3 regions of the Streptomyces sp. NPDC028331 genome follow, and region 1 is predicted to be linked to each of the others. Evidence: riboswitches for the same ligand, from Rfam matches in the RefSeq annotation. Region 1 holds a riboswitch; each other region holds the start of a gene.

Region 1 (5,821 bases):
GTCTCCGACATAGTGGCGAGGTCATGTCGGCCGAAGCGGACCGTGCCCGCGTCGATACGGCCGTTCGACGACAGGAGCCGGGTGATGGCGTGCGCGGTCGTGCTTTTGCCGGAGCCGGACTCGCCGACCAGCGCCGTCACCTGTCCAGGCCGCACGTCGAGGTCGACGCCCCGGACGGCTTCGACCGTGCCGCCCCGGGTGCGGTACGACACCGACAGGCCGCGTATCTCCAGCAGTGGTGTGGTCACGTCCTCTCCGTTCTCCCGTTCGTCGGTCATGGCTGCCGGAACCATTCGCCGTCCAGCGCCCGTGCGATGCGGTTGGTGGCCAGCACGGTCGCGGCGATCGCCAGCCCGGGCAGTGCGGTCAGCCACCAGGCGTTGGCGAGGTAGTTGCGGCCGTCGGAGATCAACGTGCCCCACTCCGGGGCCGGCGGGGGAGCGCCGTAGCCGAGGAAGCTCAGGGCCGACACGGCCAGGATGGAGGAGCCGAAGTCGAGGGTCGCCAGCACGATCACCGGGCCCGCGGCATTGGGCAGGACATGCCTGCCCAGGACCGAGTACCAGCGGGCCCCGCTTGCGCGGGAGGCCTCGACGAACACCGCCTGGCGTACCCGCAGGACCTCGGCGCGTGCCACCCGGGCGAACGCGGCCACACTGGCGATGCCGACCGCGACCGCCACCTTCACCGTGCCGTAGCCCAGCGCGGTGACCAGGGCCAGGGACATGAACAGCGCGGGGATGGACAGCAGCACGTCGACGAAGCGCATCAGCACGTCGTCCACCCAGCGGCCCACGAACCCGGCGACCACCCCGAGCAGCCCGCCGACCACGAACGCCACCAGCACCGCGATCAGCGTGGCCTTGAGGGACAGCTGGGCGCCATGGGCGACCCGCGAGAACACATCGCGGCCCAACTCGTCGGTGCCGAACCAGTGACTGCCGCTCGGGCCGCGGAAGTTCTGCGACGGCACGCCCTTCAGCGGATCCTGCGAGGTGAACAGGCCGGGCCAGAACGAGGCCAGCACCACCAGCACGAGAACGACGACCGACAGCACCAGACCCGGGCGGCGAATCAGGAACCGCAGCAGCCGCCGTACCTCCACGCGGCGCCCGGGATCAGGCTCGGTCCCCGCCTCGACCGGGAGGGCCAGTCCCAGCGCCGCCTCAGCCGGGTCGTCGACAAAGCTCTGGCTCATGCGAAGCTCGCCCTTCTGTCTGAGGCCACCACGATCCGTGGGTCCAGGAGCGGATAGACCAGGTCGATGACGAGGTTTGTCGTCACGAAGATCAGCGCCCCGAACACCACCACCCCTTGGACCAGTGGGATGTCCTGGGCCGTGACCGCCGCTGCGGTCACGCGGCCGAGGCCGTCGCGGGAGAACACCGTCTCGACGACCACCGAACCGGCGATCAGCTGCCCCACCAGCAGGCCGACGACCGTCAGCGCCGGCAGGCACGCGTTGCGCAGGGCGTGCCGCAGATGGACTCGCCACCGGTCGGCGCCCTTGGCCCGCGCGGTCTCCACGTACGCCTGGTCCAGTGCGGTGAGCAGGCTCTTGGCGAGCACCTGGGCGATCTGCGCGCCGGTCGGCACCGCCAGTGTCAGGGCCGGCAGCACCAGCCCCATCAGGCCGTCGTTGCCGAATGCGGGGAACCAGCGCAGCCGGAAGGAGAACGTCTCGACGAGCAGCAGCCCCACCCAGAACGTCGGGACGGACACCCCCAGCGGCGGCAGCGACAGCAGCAGCTGCCGCAGCCAGCGCCGAGCGGTGTAGGTCGCCAGCACCGCCAGACCGCCGCCGAGGAACACCGCGAGCAGCAGGGCCGCCCCAGTCAACTGCAGGGTCTGCGGCAGCGCGTCGGCCAGCGTCGAGGTGACCGGACGACCGGTGGACACCGAGTCGCCGAAGTCCCCGCGCACCGCCCGCCCCAGGTACTCGGCGTATTGCACCGGCACCGGCTTGTCGAAGCCGTACTCGTGCCGCAGGGCGGCGATCTGCTTCGGGTCGACCTGCCCCGAGTCCATCCCGGCACTGGCCATCGCCGTGACCGGGTCGCCCGGCAGGTAGTCCAGCACCAGGAACGAGACCGTGTAGGCCGCCCACAGCACGCCGACCGCCTGCGCGAGCCGTTTGATCACATAGCGGCGCATGGGCTAGCCGATCCAGGTGTCGTGCAGCTGGAGCCGGCTGGAGGCGTCGAAGTTCAGGGCGTGCACCTTCTTCGACACCCCCAGCTGGGTCTGGAGCTCCACGACCGGCACGTAGTAGGCGTTCTGCACGATCAACTGCTGTGCCTGGGTGACGAGTTGTTTGCGCTCGGCCGTGTTGATGGTCGCGGCCTGCTCGGACAGCGCCGTGTCGAGGGAGCTCGGGGGCAGGTGGTAGAAGTTGGCCAGTTTGGTGGAGAAGGAGCTGCGCAGGATGTCGGGGTCGGCACGGGTCACGTTCCCCCATACCGCGTCGAAGTCACCCGACTGGAGTGTCGGGGCGAACTGCGTGACCTGGAGCTGCTTGAGGGCCACGTCGACACCGACGGCCTTGAGCTGCTGCTGGATCAGCTCCAGAGCGGGCTGGTTGGTGGCCGCGTTGGGGAACCACTTGATGGTCAGGCTCAGCTTCTTGCCGTCCTTGGTGCGGATGCCGTCGCTTCCGGTCTTCCAACCCGCCGCATTAAGAAGGGACTTGGCCTTGGCCGCGTCGAAGGTCAGACCGGAGGCGAGGGCGGCGTAGTCGGGCGTGGTGTGCGCGAGGACGCTGGTCGCCGGCTGGGTGCCGGTCGGGAACACGGTGTCGGCGATCTGCTGCCGGTCGATGGCGTAGAGGATTGCCTGGCGCACCTTGGCGTCCTTGAGAACAGGCCGTGAGTTGTTGAGGCCCAGACCGAACACGACGCCGGGGTTGGCCCGACGCTGGAGGGTGACCTGACCGCCCTTGAGCGCTGCCTCGTTGGCCTTGCCGACGCTGCTGATCGCGTCCACCTGACCGGACTGGAGACTGCCCGCCCGTACACCCGCCTCCGGTACGACCTTGAACACCAGCTTGTCCAGGTACGCCTCGCCCTTTTTGGTCCACAGCGAGGAACCCCAGGCGTATCCGGTGCGCTTGGCGAGGGTGAGCGACTGGTTCTGCACGTACTGCTTCAGCACGAAGGGCCCGGAACCGATCACGCCCTCACTGCACTTCTGCTGTGGGGTCCTCTTCGCGCTGGCCGAGGACTCGATGCCGAGCGAGTGCGTCGAAGTAGCCTGCAGGAACTGGGCGTTGGGCTGGCTGAAGGTCACCTTCACGGTGAGCGGGTCGACCACCGTGGTGCTCTTGACGCCGCTCAGGTAGCCCTCGGCGAGAGTGCCCAGGGCGCCGAGCTTCGGCACCGCGTCGAAGTTGTCCTTGACCACCTGCGCGGTCAGCTTCGAGCCGTCGCTGAAGGTGACGCCCGAGCGCAGATGGAAGGTGAACGTCGTGGCGTCGGAGCTGACGTCCCAGCTCTTCGCCAGCCACGGCACGATCTTGCCGGTCTTCGGGTCCTGGTCCGTCAAGGAGTCCACGATCTGGCGCACCGAGTAGATGGTCTCGTTGCTGGCGACCTGCTGTGGATCCACGCAGCCGGAGTCCGAACCTACCGCGAAGGTCAGGGTGCCGCCGGACTTGGGCTGCCCGGTGCCGCTGCCCGCTTCGCCGCCGCCCGATCCGCAGGCGGTGAGCAGAGCGCTGGTGGTCACAAGGGCGGTCAGTGCCGCCCACCGAGAGATTCTGACAGGGGGAAGTGCAATCACGGAGGGCTTCTCCTACTCGTGTCACCAGGCACGGTGGTGGTACGGGACACGGCCGTGCGTGGGCGTGCGGCCCCGGTCGGTGCGATGCCGACGCCGGGGGAACGCTGTGCAGACGGGGATCTGGGGAAATCGGGGATCAGGCGCAGACGGACGCGGCGAGGACTGCTGTCGGACTGCGACCAGCGGCGAAAAGGCCCGTCAGGCCGGACAGAGACAGCTGGTCGAGCGCTTGAGGTCGATGTGGCGCCGACGCGAGAGCCGGGAGAACACGGTGGCGCCGGCGAAGCGGGCGCTGAGGTCACCACCGTGCCGCATAGCTGTCCTCCACATGTCCGGCCCGGTCACGGGGCCACGCGCTTGCGGAGATCGTCGGTGATCCCGCCGGGCTTTCACCTGGAGCACCCCACCGCGCGGGAGGGTTGCCGGTCAGCGAGCCAGGGCTTGATGCTGACACTCAATGCCGTTCGTGATCGTACGGAGCGGTCTTGTCGTACGTCAATGGCGCAATAGAACGCCCTGTCAGGGCAGTTCGGGGGCGGAAGTGTGTCCGGCTCAGGAGCCGCCGCGTTCCCGGGGGATCTTCTGGCCGGCCTCGATCGCCACCGGCAGCCGGTTCTCGGCCGGGGCCAGCGGGCAGGTGGCGAGATCCGTGTAGGCGCACGGCAGGTTCGCGGCGCGATTGAAGTCCAGGACGACCGTGCCGTCGGCGGCGGGTGGCTCCAGGGACAGGGAGCGGTTGGCGGCGTAGGTGGTGACCCCGGAGGTCGCGTCGGTGAACAGCACCATCAGCCGACCCGGGCCGTGTCCCGGGAACGCGGTGAGTGACAGCCGGCGCCCGTCCAGTTCGAACTCGACCCGGCCCGGAGCGTCGTAGACCTGCTCAAGGCCTTCGACCGCGGCGCCCACGGTGGTCGGTCGTGGCGTGTCGAAAGGGTTGTAGCGGCCCGTCACCGCCCAACGCGGGCCGGGGGCGTAGGCGGGCGTTCCGGTGAAGGCCGTGCGCAGCGGCGCGTCCGGGTGCCGCGGGCGCACGATGTCGTGCCCGCCGCGCCGGGCGACCTCGATGACGGCGTCCCCCCAGACGGCGTTGACGCCACCGCGTTCGGGAAGCAAGCCGAAGCGGTGTTCACCGTGCACCGGCGTTCCGTCGACGAGCAGTTCCTCGCCGTCGTCGAGGTCTACGACGACCCCGTCGGGGCCGGTGCGCCACGCACCGGGTGCGTCCGGGTAGCGCTGGGGCCGGTCGTCGAGCCAGTGCAGGCCGGTGATCGCGAGGAACCCGCGGCCGACGTGACACCAAACCCTGCGGCCTCCTGGGCCGGTTGCACGGTGGCGTCGACCTGGTTCGGCGCGTCGGACGCGTTGAGCGCTACTCCAACAGTCATGTCAGTCAGAACGGGCACCGGGCGGACCCGCATTCCGGTCCCTGTGTGACAGCTTCTTGTCAGTCATGTGTCCTCCGTCCTCAGCCTTCATACTCAGTGGAAGGGGGCCGCCCCGGTGTTCAGCTCGCCTGCAGCCGGTCCCGCGCGGGCCGGTGCGTGAGAGGTTCGCGCAGGCCGAGGTGCTCGCGCAGGGTGGTGCCGGTGTACTCGGTGCGGTAGATCCCGCGTTCCTGCAGTTCCGGGACGAGCAGGTCGACGATGTCGTCGAGGCCGTCGGGGATGAGGTACGGCGTGATGTCGAAGCCGTCGAGCGCACCGTGCCGCACGAAGTGGGCGAACTTGTCGGCAAGACTGGACGGAGTGCCGACGTGCCCGCGCTGCGGACCCAGCGCGATGACGGTCTCGCACAGCGACCAGCCGCGCGCCTCCGCCTTCGCCCGCCACTCGGCCACGACGGCGCGCGGATCGGCGATGCGCCGGGCGTGCGCCGAAAGAGCCGTCGTTCTCGGTGACGACCGGATCCTCCTTCGGCCTGATCGGGTGAGTGGGCAGCGCGGCGCCAGGCCGCGGGGTGGGCGCCGTCGCCGTCGATCTCGACGGCGAGGTGCAGGGCGGGGCCGGTCAATGGGGTTCCTTCCGGGAAACACGAGGACGCGCGG
Region 2 (5,821 bases), on a different contig from region 1:
CGCGTTGCGGACCGCGTCCTCGATGCGGTGCTTGCGCTCCTTGAGCTCCACCTCGGTGGCGGCACCGGCCTTGATGACGGCCACGCCGCCGGCCAGCTTCGCCAGGCGCTCCTGCAGCTTCTCGCGGTCGTAGTCGGAGTCGCTGTTCTCGATCTCGGCGCGGATCTGGTTGACGCGGCCGGAGACCTGGTCGGCGGAGCCGGCACCGTCGACGATGGTGGTCTCGTCCTTGGTGATGACGACCTTGCGGGCGCGGCCCAGGAGGTCCAGGGTCGCGTTCTCCAGCTTGAGGCCGACCTCCTCGGAGATGACCTCGCCGCCCGTGAGGATGGCGATGTCGCCGAGCATGGCCTTGCGGCGGTCGCCGAAGCCCGGGGCCTTGACGGCGACGGACTTGAAGGTGCCGCGGATCTTGTTGACGACCAGGGTCGACAGGGCCTCGCCCTCGACGTCCTCGGCGATGATCAGCAGCGGCTTGCCCGACTGCATGACCTTCTCCAGCAGCGGGAGCAGGTCCTTGACCGAGGAGATCTTGGAGTTGGCGATCAGGATGTACGGGTCGTCGAGGACGGCCTCCATACGCTCCATGTCGGTGGCGAAGTACGCCGAGATGTAGCCCTTGTCGAAGCGCATACCCTCGGTGAGCTCGAGCTCCAGACCGAAGGTCTGCGACTCCTCGACGGTGATGACGCCTTCCTTGCCGACCTTGTCCATGGCCTCGGCGATCAGCTCGCCGATCTGGGTGTCGGCGGCGGAGATGGAGGCCGTGGAGGCGATCTGCTCCTTGGTCTCGACGTCCTTGGCCTGCTCGAGCAGCGAGGCGGAGACGGCCTCGACGGCCTTCTCGATACCGCGCTTCAGGGCCATCGGGTTGGCACCGGCGGCCACGTTGCGCAGGCCCTCGCGGACCAGCGCCTGGGCGAGCACGGTCGCCGTGGTCGTACCGTCACCGGCGACGTCGTCCGTCTTCTTGGCGACTTCCTTGACCAGCTCGGCGCCGATCTTCTCGTACGGGTCCTCGAGCTCGATCTCCTTGGCGATGGAGACACCGTCGTTGGTGATCGTGGGGGCGCCCCACTTCTTCTCGAGGACGACGTTGCGGCCCTTGGGGCCGAGGGTCACCTTGACGGCGTCCGCGAGCTGGTTCATGCCGCGCTCGAGGCCGCGCCGCGCCTCCTCGTCGAACGCGATGATCTTGGCCATGTGAAGTGGTCCCTCCAGGACTGGGGGTGATTACTTCGGACCGCGCCCGCGCCCGCGACGGACGGCCCCGGCCGGAGGTTCCTTGCCCCACCCGGCCCGCGGCCTCACCGACCCGGTCCATCTGTTGTCACTCTCACCTTCAGAGTGCTAACGCCAATGATTAGCACTCGCCCCTGCCGAGTGCAAGCCGCTCCGGGGTATCGGAGGGTGAACTCGGGAGCATGATCCGCAGGTGGACGCCGCTGCGCGCCCCCTGGAGGAGCCGTGGCCGGACACGGCCGAGGGCCCGCACCCCGGACACGACCGAGGGGCCCGTACCCCGGACGGGATACGAGCCCCTCGACACGTCGAACAGTTCAGTCGTCGGCGCGTTGTATCAGGCGGTCACGCGGACCATGTCCGCCTGCGGGCCCTTCTGACCCTGCGAGATCTCGAACTCGACCCGCTGGCCCTCTTCCAGGGTGCGGTAGCCGTCCATCTGGATCGCGCTGTAGTGGACGAAGACGTCCGCACCACCGTCGACCGCGATGAAGCCGTACCCCTTCTCCGCGTTGAACCACTTGACGGTGCCCTGAGCCATGCCTAACTCCCCTATTACTGGCCCTTGCACAGATCCACACTTCGCGGATCCGGGTCAGACCTCACCCCCCAACGGTTGGGGGCGTGCGCCGGAACGCGTCGACCGCGGCTGAATGTATCTGTCCAACTGCCGTCTGCAACAGGTCAATCGGACGAGAATTCGGGGCACGACCGGTCGGGAATGTACGGAGAATTCACCTGAATGCAGGGCAAGTCGGGCCCGGCAAAAGGAATGAATGGCTCAAAAGCCCTGCACACTTTGGCTACTTCTCATCGGGCGTGCGGCAGGTGATCGCGGTTCCGGAAGGGGAGTCCGGGAGCGCGTTCCCCAACTCTACCCCGTTCAACCATGCAGAATTGCCCCCTCCGTTTCTCTCACGGAGAGGGCAATTCGATGAACAGTGAGTGACGTGCGTTACCGACGGTAAGGTACGTGCCTCCGAAGGACCGTCAGCCGCCCGCCACCGCGGGGATGATGGAGACGCCCGCGCCGTCCGGGGTGGCGGTCTGAAGGCCCTGCTCGAAGCGGACGTCGTCGTCGTTCACGTAGACGTTGACGAAGCGGCGCAGCTTGCCCTGGTCGTCCAGGACCCGGGCGGCGATGCCGGTGTGGTTCTTCTCCAGGTCCTCGATGACCTCGGCGAGGGTCGCGCCCTCGGCGGTGACCTCGGCCTGGCCGCCGGTGTAGGTGCGCAGGATGGTGGGGATGCGGACGGTGACGCTCATCGGGGGATGACCTCCGGTCGGGGTACGGCTGGTGGGTTGTGGCGGGCGGAGGTCAGACGAGACCGGCCTCGCGGAAGGACTCGAGGGTAGGACGGATCGTCGCGGTCAGCCCCGTGTCGGCCACCGCGTCCAGCGTCTTCAGGCCGTCCCCGGTGTTGAGGACGACCGTCGTCTTCGCCGGGTCGAGGACGCCGTTCTCGATCAGCTTGCGCGTGACGCCCACCGTCACGCCGCCCGCCGTCTCGGCGAAGATGCCCTCGGTCCGCGCCAGCAGCTTGATGGCGTCGACGATCTGCTCGTCCGTCACGTCCTCCACGGCGCCGCCCGTACGGCGGGCGATGTCCAGGACGTAGGGGCCGTCGGCGGGGTTGCCGATCGCCAGCGACTTGGCGATGGTGTCCGGCTTCTGCGGCCGGACGACGTCGTGGCCCGCCTTGTACGCCGTCGACACCGGCGAGCAGCCCTCGGCCTGGGCGCCGAAGATCTTGTACGGCTTGTCCTCGACGAGCCCGAGCTTGATCAGCTCCTGCAGCCCCTTGTCGATCTTCGTGAGCTGCGAGCCCGAGGCGATCGGCACCACGATCTGGTCCGGCAGCTCCCAGCCGAGCTGCTCCGCGATCTCGTACGCCAGGGTCTTGGAGCCCTCCGCGTAGTACGGCCGCAGGTTGACGTTGACGAAGCCCCAGCCCTCGCCGGCCGGGTCGCCGATCAGCTCGGAGCAGAAGCGGTTCACGTCGTCGTAGTTGCCCTCGATGCCGACCAGCTCGCCGCCGTAGATCGCGGCCATGACGACCTTGCCCTGCTCCAGGTCGTGCGGGATGAACACGCAGGAGCGGAAGCCGGCCCGGGCCGCCGCGGCGCCGACCGCGCCCGCGAGGTTGCCGGTGGAGGAGCACGACAGGGTGGTGAACCCGAAGACGCGCGCCGCCTCCAGCGCCTGGGCGACCACGCGGTCCTTGAAGGAGTGCGTCGGGTTACCGGAGTCGTCCTTCACATACAACCCGCCGGTGACGCCCAGCTCGCGCGCCAGGTTGTCGGCCTTGACGAGCTTGGTCCAGCCCGGGTTGAGGTTCGGCTTGTCGGCGACGTCGGCCGGGACCGGCAGCAGCGGCGCGTAGCGCCAGATGTTCGCGGGGCCCGCCTCGATCCGCTTCCGCAGCTCCTCGGTGTCGTAGCCCGAGAAGTCGTAGGCGACCTCCAGCGGGCCGAAACACTCCTCGCACGCGAAGACCGGGCCGAGCGGCACCCGGTGTCCGCACTCGCGGCAGGACAGGGCCGCGGCGGGGCCGAGGTTCACGGAGTCGGTGGTGCTTGCAACTGTCTGCACAGCCATGTCAGGCGAGGCCCTTTCTCCTCATCTTCCCCACGACGCATCTCGCCGTGAGACGGAATTGGCACCTTCCCTAGCCGGGAGCCTCGCGAAGACGATCGACAGCGATCTACGAGAGCCGACTGGAGGGTTGCCGGGGCTTCATCGGGCCGTGTCCCTCTGCCCCTCTGGATGAGCTGTATGTGGTTGTCTCGCCGGCGCGGGCGGGGCGGACCCCGACATGCGATGGTCACCGGCGTTGTTCAAGACTGTAACCGACGGCCGGGAGAGTTGAGATAGTCGTCCGAACCGCGAGATGGATCACAAGAGAGACCGTTCGACCGTCCCCGACTCACCCCCACCCCGCTATCGATGTGAGGAGCAGCAGACCGTGCTGGAAGAAGTCGAGCGCTGGCTGAGCACCCGCTCCTGGTCCGTCACCGACCGCCCGCTCCACCAGATCATGGCCGCCAAACGGGCCTCGGGCTCCTCGGTCAGCGTCGTGCTGCCCGCGCTCAACGAGGAGGAGACGGTCGGCGAGATCGTCTCCGTCATCCGGCACGACCTCGTGCGACGGGTTCCACTGGTCGACGAGATCGTCGTCGTCGACTCCGGCTCCACCGACCGCACGTCCCAGGTCGCCGCCGCGGCCGGCGCGAGAGTGGTGCACCGCGACACGATCCTGCCGCGCATACCGGCCGTGCCCGGCAAGGGCGAGGTGCTGTGGCGCTCCCTGTTCGTCACCGGAGGCGACATCGTCTGCTTCGTCGACGCGGACCTGAAGGAGTTCTCGTCCGACTTCGTGACCGGGATCGTGGGCCCGCTGCTCACCGACCCGGGCGTGGACCTGGTGAAGGCGATGTACGACCGGCCGCTCGGCGGTGCCGAGGGTGACCCGGCTGATGAGGAGAAGCGCGCCGAAGGTGCTCCGCACGAGGACGGTGGCGGGCGACGGACGGGCCAGGGCGGCCGGGTCACGGAAATGATGGCGCGCCCGCTGCTCAACATGCACTGGCCGCAGCTCGCCGGTTTCGTCCAGCCGCTCGGCGGCGAGTACGCGGCCCGCCGCTCCCTGCTGGAACGGCTGCCGTTCCCGGTCGGATACGGCGTCGAGCTGGGCATGCTGGTGGACGCGCTGCACCTGGTGGGGCTGGACGCGCTGGCCCAGGTCGACGTCGGTGTGCGCAAGCACCGCCACCAGGACAGCCAGGCGCTCGGCCGCATGGCCGCCGCGATCTACCGCACGGCCCAGCTCCGGCTGGCCCGCGGCCATCTGATCCGCCCGTCCCTCACCCAGTTCGAACGGGGGGAGGACGGCTTCGAGCCGCGTACGTACTCGGTGGACACGGAGGAGAGGCCGCCGATGGCGGAGATCGCGGAGTACATGGAGCGGAAGGTGGCCTGAACCGTGCGCGGCCGGACGCCCGGACGTGGCGGACACGACTCCGCATACGGCCGAAGCAAACGTTTGAGCGTTTTGGGCTCGGGCTAGGTTTCGAGGCATGGCTTCCACGCAGCATGCCCACGGCGCCCGCATCCTCGTCGCCTCCAACCGCGGCCCGGTCTCGTACGCGCTGGAGGAGTCGGGGCGGCTCACCGCCAAACGCGGCGGAGGTGGCCTGGTGTCGGGCCTGTCGGCGATCGGACCGGACACGGACGCCGTCTGGGTGTGCGCGGCGCTGAACGACGGCGACCGCGAGGCCGTACGCCGCACGGGTGGGGCACTGGATCCGGCCGACACCGGCGGACAGCGCGTGCGGATGCTCGACATCGACGCGACGGTGTTCTCCGAGGCGTACAACGGCATCGCGAACTCGGTGCTGTGGTTCGTGCACCACATGCTCTACCAGACGCCGCTGGAGCCGGTCTTCGGCAGGGAGTTCCGGCACGCCTGGGCGTCCTACGAGGCGTACAACCGCGCGTTCGCCGAGGCGCTGGCCGAGGAGGCGGCCGAGGGGGCGGCGGTCCTGGTCCAGGACTACCACCTGACGCTGGTCCCGGGGA
Region 3 (5,821 bases), on a different contig from region 1:
CCAACGTGATCGAGGTGTCGGGCCGCACGGTCGACATCGTCGGCACGGGCGGCGACGGCGCGAAGACGGTGAACATCTCCACGATGTCGGCGCTGGTGGTGGCCGGCGCCGGCGCGAAGGTCGTCAAGCACGGCAACCGCGCGGCCTCGTCGGCGTCGGGCGCGTCGGACGTCCTGGAGAAGCTGGGCGTCAACCTCGACCTGACGCCCCAGCGCGTGGCGCAGGTCGCGGAGGAGGCGGGCATCACCTTCTGTTTCGCGGTGAAGTTCCACCCCGCGCTGCGCCATGTCGCCGCCGCGCGCGGTCAGCTCGGGATCCGGACGGTCTTCAACGCCCTCGGCCCGCTGACCAACCCGGCCAAGGTGAAGGCCCAGGCGGTGGGCGTCGCGGACCCGCGCCTGGCCCCCATGATCGCCGGCGTGCTCGCCGAGCGCGGCAACTCCTCCCTGGTGTTCCGCGGCGACGACGGACTCGACGAGCTGACGACGACGGCCACCTCCCGCGTCTGGATCGTCCGCGACGGCAAGGTCACCGAGGAGACCTTCGACCCGCGGGACGTCGGTGTCGAGCTGGTACCGGTTCAGGCTCTGCGCGGCGGCGATCCGTCCCACAACGCCGAGGTCGCCCGCCGTCTCCTCGACGGCGAGAGGGGCCCGGTCCGGGACGCGGTCCTGCTGAACTCGGCGGCGGCGCTGGTGGCGCTCGACCCGGGGGACGGTCCGCTGGCGGAGCAGATCCGTGCCGGCATGGCCAGGGCCGCCGAGTCGATCGACTCGGGCGCGGCCAAGCGGGTCCTGGAGCGGTGGGTGGCCGCGAGCAACGCCTGACTCCGGGCGCCCGCGGAAAAGGCCAGGTCAGGCTGGCGGGAGTACAGTGAGATACGTGGCAGCTCCCCCGCGGGCGCAAGGAGGCCGGGCATGATCCATTCCGCCGATATCCGCGAGTGGCGCAACCGGGACGTGGTCGACGCCAAGGGCCGCAAAATCGGTTCCCTGGAGGCGGTCTACGTCGACACCACCACCGACACACCGGCCATGGCCACCGTCCGCACCGGTATGCCGACCCGGCACAGGCTCGTCTTCGTCCCCCTCGACGAGGCGACCGTGGGACCCGGGTACGTACAGGTGGCGCACTCCAAGGGGCGGGTGCGCAAGGCGCCGTCCATCGGCGTGGACGACGTCCTGCCGGTCGAGCGGGAAGAAGAGATCTTCAAACACTACGACAGGGCCTATGAGCCCGGTGCCGACCGCGGACGCCGCCTCGCGCGCCGCTGACCTGCCGGGCCTGAGGAAGTGGTCACCATGGCGTTCGTGCTGTTCCTGATCCTCGCAGCGGTCGTCCTGGGCATCATCGGCGCGGTGGCGAAGGGGCTGTTCTACCTCCTGATCATCGGCGTGGTGGTCTTCCTGGCCAGCCTCGTCCTGACCGGCATGCGCTGGGGACGGCGCTCGCGCCACCACCTGCTCCGCTGACACACCGGGACGGGATTCCCCCGGGGATCCCGTCCCGGTATCCGGACGGAAGTTGCGGGCGGGTGATCGCCTGTCGTAATTTCCTGACCAGGTCATGAGCGACAGCCATTCGGCCCCGGCCGGCTGTCCGGCAACCCTCCGTCCGTGGCGGGGTGCCCCGGGTGAAGACCAGGCCGCAGGCAGCGAGGTCTGCGGCAAGCGCGGACCCCTCGCACACCGTGGACGGTGTGGGGCCAGGGGTCCTGGTCGTTCGAGGGAGCCTTCCGTGAGCAAGCGAATGCGCTAGGGCCGCAGAGCCCCGCCTCCGCATCCCCTTTTTCTCTTCACCTTCCCGTGCCGTCGACACCCTGCGCCCGCACGCGCGTCCGGCACCGGTGAGTCTCGCCTGCCCTACGGGAGTACCCCCATGTCCGTCTCCACCTTTGCCGCCGACCAGTCCGTCTGTGCCCCGCTGCCCGTCCTGGGCCGTGATGTCACCGTCCCGCTCGTCACCGGCGGCGACGTCACCTACGCCGCGCTCGACTACGCGGCCAGCGCCCCCGCCCTGCAGCGGGTCTGGGACGACGTGGCGGCGTACGCGCCGTACTACGGCAGCGTCCACCGCGGCGCCGGCTACCTCTCCCAGCTCTCCACCGACCTCTTCGAGAACGCCCGCCGCACCGTCGCCGAGTTCCTCGACTGCCGCGACAGCGACCAGGTGGTCTTCACCCGGTCCACCACCGACTCGCTCAACCTGCTCGCCGCCGCCCTCCCGGCCGACTGCCAGGTGTTCGTCTTCGAAACCGAGCACCACGCCTCCCTGCTGCCCTGGCGGGACGCCCGCGTCAGCTACCTCGACGCCCCGGGCAGCCCCCGGCAGGCCGTCGAGACCCTGGAGCGCGCGCTGGCCGACCGCGACCCCTACGGCCCGGCCCTGGTCTGCGTCACCGGCGCCTCCAACGTCACCGGCGAACTGTGGCCGGTGCGCGAACTGGCGGCGGCCGCCCACGCGCACGGCGCCCGCATCGTCCTGGACGCCGCCCAGCTCGCCCCGCACCACCCGGTGTCCGTCAAGGACCTCGACGTGGACTGGGTCGCCTTCTCCGGCCACAAGCTCTACGCGCCCTTCGGCTCCGGCGTACTGGCCGGCCGCGCCGACTGGCTGCGCCAGGCCGAGCCGTACCTCGCGGGCGGCGGCGCCAGCCGCAAGGTCACGCGCCGGACGGACGGGGGAGTGGACGTGGAGTGGCACGACACGGCCGCCCGCCACGAGGCGGGCTCCCCGAACGTGATCGGCGCCTACGCCATCGCGTCGGCCTGCAAGGCGCTCACCGAGGCCGGCTTCGACACCCTGGTCGCCCGCGAGCAGCACCTGATCCGCAAGGTGACGGCGGGCCTCGCCGAGATCCCCGAGGTCAGGGTCCTCTCCCTGTTCGGCGACGACGCCCCCCGCGTCGGCGTGATCTCCTTCGTCGTCGACGGCTGGAACAGCTCGCACTTCGCCGCCGCGCTCTCCGCCGAGTACGGCATCGGCGTCCGCGACGGCCTGTTCTGCGCCCACCCCCTGGTCCGCACCCTGCTCGGCAGCGACCCCCAGACCCAGGGCGAATGCGGCGCTCCCGAGGCCGCGCCCGGCGAGAAGTCCCTCAACGCCATCCGGGTCAGCTTCGGCGCGGGCACCCCCGACGAGCACGTGGAGCGCTTCGTCACCGCCGTGCGGGAGCTGGTGAGCGACGGCGCGAAGTGGCGGTACCGCACGGAGAACGGCCGCTGCGTTCCGGCGGTCTGAGGCTGTCGCAGGGCCGGTGAGGCGGCGTTCAGCGGGTCAGGAGTCCAGCCCGATCGCGAACGCCGCCTCCAGGTCGTGCTGGGAGTACGTACGGAACGCCACATGGGTGTCCGTCGCCTCCACACCCGGGATCTTGCTGATCCGACCGGGGATGACGTCCGCCAGCTCCTCGTGCTCCCGCACCCGCACCATGGCGATCAGGTCGTAGGTCCCCGTGACGGAGAAGACCTCGCTGACGGAGTCCAGCGAGGCGATCCGCTCCGCGATCTCGGGGATCCGGTCCACGCTGGTCTTGATGAGCACGATCGCGGTGATCACGGCTGCTGTTCTCCCTCGGGGGCCTCGGCTGGTGCTTTCACCCTACTCGTACGCACCTGGCGCACCGACGCGTAGAGGAACCCCAGCGAGAACCCCACCACGTGCGCCAGGTACGCCACCCCGGGCCCCTGGGCGGCCCGGCCCGCCGCCATCCACTGCAGGGACGCCCAGAACGGCAGCACCACCCAGGCCGGGAACCTGAGCGGCAGGAAGAACAGGAACGGGAAGAGACTGGTCACGCGCGCCTTGGGGAAGAGGAAGAGGAACGCGCCCAGCACCGCGGAGATCGCCCCTGACGCTCCGACCAGCGTCTGGGCCGACGCCGCGTTCGCCGCTGCATACCCCAGCAGCGCCAGGTAACCGCAGCCCAGATAGAACAGGGCGAACTCCACGTGCCCCATCCGCTCCTCGGCCATGGCTCCGAAGACATAGAGGAAGAGCATGTTGCCCAGCAGATGCACCCAGCTCCCGTGCACGAACAGCGCCGTGACCGGTGTGAGCGCGGCCCGGGGCGCCCCGCCGAACAGCTCCACCGGCACCACGCCCCAGCGGGCGAAGTAGGCCCGCTGCGCGGCGAGCAGCGCGTCCCCGGTCCCGTAGGCCGGATTCAGCCCCGCCGCCGGTCCGACGACGAAGAGCACACAGCACACGACGATCAGCCCGTAGGTCACCGGGGCCGACTGCCCGCGCAGTGCTCCGACGGCCGCCCTGCTCCAGGTGCTGATCATGGTACAGAGCATGACGCAACCGCCCCGATCGGCACAGAGTGCCTCGCCGCCGTGGAACGGGCGGGCGGCGGGTACTCGGCAGGCCGTAGGGTTACGAGCCACACGCTCCAGGGAAACTGGCGCATCACGGAGACTGGAAGAAGGAAGAGCACCCAGATGACGGTCCCCCTGCCGACGGAGACGACCCGCTGGCGCTGCACGCTCTGCGGCAACCTCACCCGTTTCGATGTGACCCGCTCGTCGAAGGTCGTCGAGTACGTGCACCTCGATCTGGCCGGGGAGCCCAAGGTCGAGGAGCGTGAAATCGTCAGTGAGACCATCGAGTCGGTCCGGTGCCGCTGGTGCAACGCGGTCGACCAGGTGGAGCTCGTGGACAGGCCGGGCGCCGGCTCCTGAGGGAGGCGGCCCCGCAGGGCGTATGGGGTGAGGGATGGCTGAGACCACAGGCGGGGAGCCGGTCGACGGCACCGCTGAGGTGCTCGACCGTCCGCTGCCCGACGGCGTGCGCCGTCGGGTCGTGCAGATCGTGTCCGACGGCTTCGGCGGGCTGACCCTCGCCGAACTGCCCGCACAACTGCGCCAGTACGCCCGGTTCACCCCCACCCGCCGGGCCAGGTTCGCCGGCAACGCCATGGCGGCGGCCGTGGAGACCGACGCGCTGTTCCGGCAGCGCATCGCGGAGAAGTTCAGAGAGGCCCAGCCGGAGCTCGCCGGTGCCCTGGACTCCGGCTCGCCGCCCCCGGCCGCGGACCCGCTCGACGTGGCGGCCGCGGCCTACGTACTGCGCCCGCCGGGCTGGGTGAAGCTGGTGACCGCCGCCGGCGAGGAGGCCCAGCGGGTCGACGCCGAGCGGGCCGACGAGGAGAGCCGGGCCGAGCTGGAGCGGCTGCGCGACGAGCTGGCGGCCGCACGCGAGCACACCCGCGCCGAGACCGAGCGGCTGCGGGCGGAGCTGGACGCGGCGCGCAAGGAAGCCGAATCGCTTCACCGCAAGCTGCGTGCCGCCCTCAGTGACGTCCGGCGTGGCGAGGCCGCGCTGCGCAAGGCCCGGGCCGAGGCCGAGGCGGTGCGGGCCGAGGGGCAGGCCCAGGTCTCGGCCGCCGAGAGCGAGACCCGCCGGCTCAAGGCGCGCCTCGCCGAGGCGGAGGCCGCGCTGGAGGCCACGCGCAGGGCGGCGCGCGAGGGGCGCAGCGTCGAGGACATGCGGGTACGGCTGCTGCTCGACACCCTGCTCGACGCGGCCCAGGGGCTGCGCCGTGAACTGGCGCTGCCGCCGGTCTCCGTGCGGCCGGCGGAGACCGTGGACGCGGTCGAACCGGGACGAATGACTCCGAAGGACATCGCCGCCCGCGCGCTGTCCGAGAACGATCCCGCGATCCTCGACCAGTTGCTCGCCCTGCCCCAGGTGCATCTGGTCGTCGACGGCTACAACGTCACCAAGACCGGCTATCCGCAGATGCCGCTGGAGAAGCAGCGCCTGAGACTCCTCGGCCAGCTCTCCCAACTCGCCGCGCAGACCGGCGCCGAGGTCACCT

The links. Region 1 has a riboswitch for S-adenosylmethionine ahead of ACZ4SW_RS36040 (putative leader peptide). Riboswitches for the same ligand answer to the same signal wherever they lie in the genome.
Region 2: linked by a shared signal. The riboswitch ahead of thrC (threonine synthase) and the one ahead of ACZ4SW_RS36040 (putative leader peptide) in region 1 are both predicted to bind S-adenosylmethionine.
Region 3: linked by a shared signal. The riboswitch ahead of ACZ4SW_RS06910 (aminotransferase class V-fold PLP-dependent enzyme) and the one ahead of ACZ4SW_RS36040 (putative leader peptide) in region 1 are both predicted to bind S-adenosylmethionine.

What each region holds. Positions count from the first base shown of each region.
Region 1 covers NZ_JBVHTR010000041.1:17,226-23,046, forward strand. The annotation lists gene ACZ4SW_RS36020 (dipeptide ABC transporter ATP-binding protein) at 1-278, opposite strand, end outside; gene ACZ4SW_RS36025 (ABC transporter permease) at 275-1,198, opposite strand; gene ACZ4SW_RS36030 (ABC transporter permease) at 1,195-2,154, opposite strand; gene ACZ4SW_RS36035 (ABC transporter substrate-binding protein) at 2,158-3,777, opposite strand; gene ACZ4SW_RS36040 (putative leader peptide) at 3,976-4,107, opposite strand; SAM riboswitch class IV at 4,126-4,239, opposite strand; partial or broken gene ACZ4SW_RS36045 (DUF1684 domain-containing protein) at 4,330-5,058, opposite strand; partial or broken gene ACZ4SW_RS36050 (LLM class F420-dependent oxidoreductase) at 5,061-5,162, opposite strand; gene ACZ4SW_RS36055 (hypothetical protein) at 5,282-5,614, opposite strand.
Region 2 covers NZ_JBVHTR010000016.1:130,075-135,895, reverse strand. The annotation lists gene groL (chaperonin GroEL) at 1-1,203, opposite strand, end outside; gene ACZ4SW_RS23710 (cold-shock protein) at 1,580-1,783, opposite strand; gene ACZ4SW_RS23705 (MoaD/ThiS family protein) at 2,233-2,508, opposite strand; gene thrC (threonine synthase) at 2,561-3,841, opposite strand; SAM riboswitch class I at 3,860-4,016, opposite strand; gene ACZ4SW_RS23695 (glucosyl-3-phosphoglycerate synthase) at 4,209-5,222, shown strand; gene ACZ4SW_RS23690 (alpha,alpha-trehalose-phosphate synthase (UDP-forming)) at 5,320-5,821, shown strand, end outside.
Region 3 covers NZ_JBVHTR010000004.1:189,590-195,410, reverse strand. The annotation lists gene trpD (anthranilate phosphoribosyltransferase) at 1-827, shown strand, start outside; gene ACZ4SW_RS06920 (PRC-barrel domain-containing protein) at 918-1,274, shown strand; gene ACZ4SW_RS06915 (hypothetical protein) at 1,302-1,472, shown strand; SAM riboswitch class IV at 1,563-1,679, shown strand; gene ACZ4SW_RS06910 (aminotransferase class V-fold PLP-dependent enzyme) at 1,879-3,240, shown strand; gene ACZ4SW_RS06905 (Lrp/AsnC family transcriptional regulator) at 3,277-3,558, opposite strand; gene ACZ4SW_RS06900 (rhomboid family intramembrane serine protease) at 3,555-4,286, opposite strand; gene ACZ4SW_RS06895 (hypothetical protein) at 4,443-4,682, shown strand; gene ACZ4SW_RS06890 (NYN domain-containing protein) at 4,717-5,821, shown strand, end outside.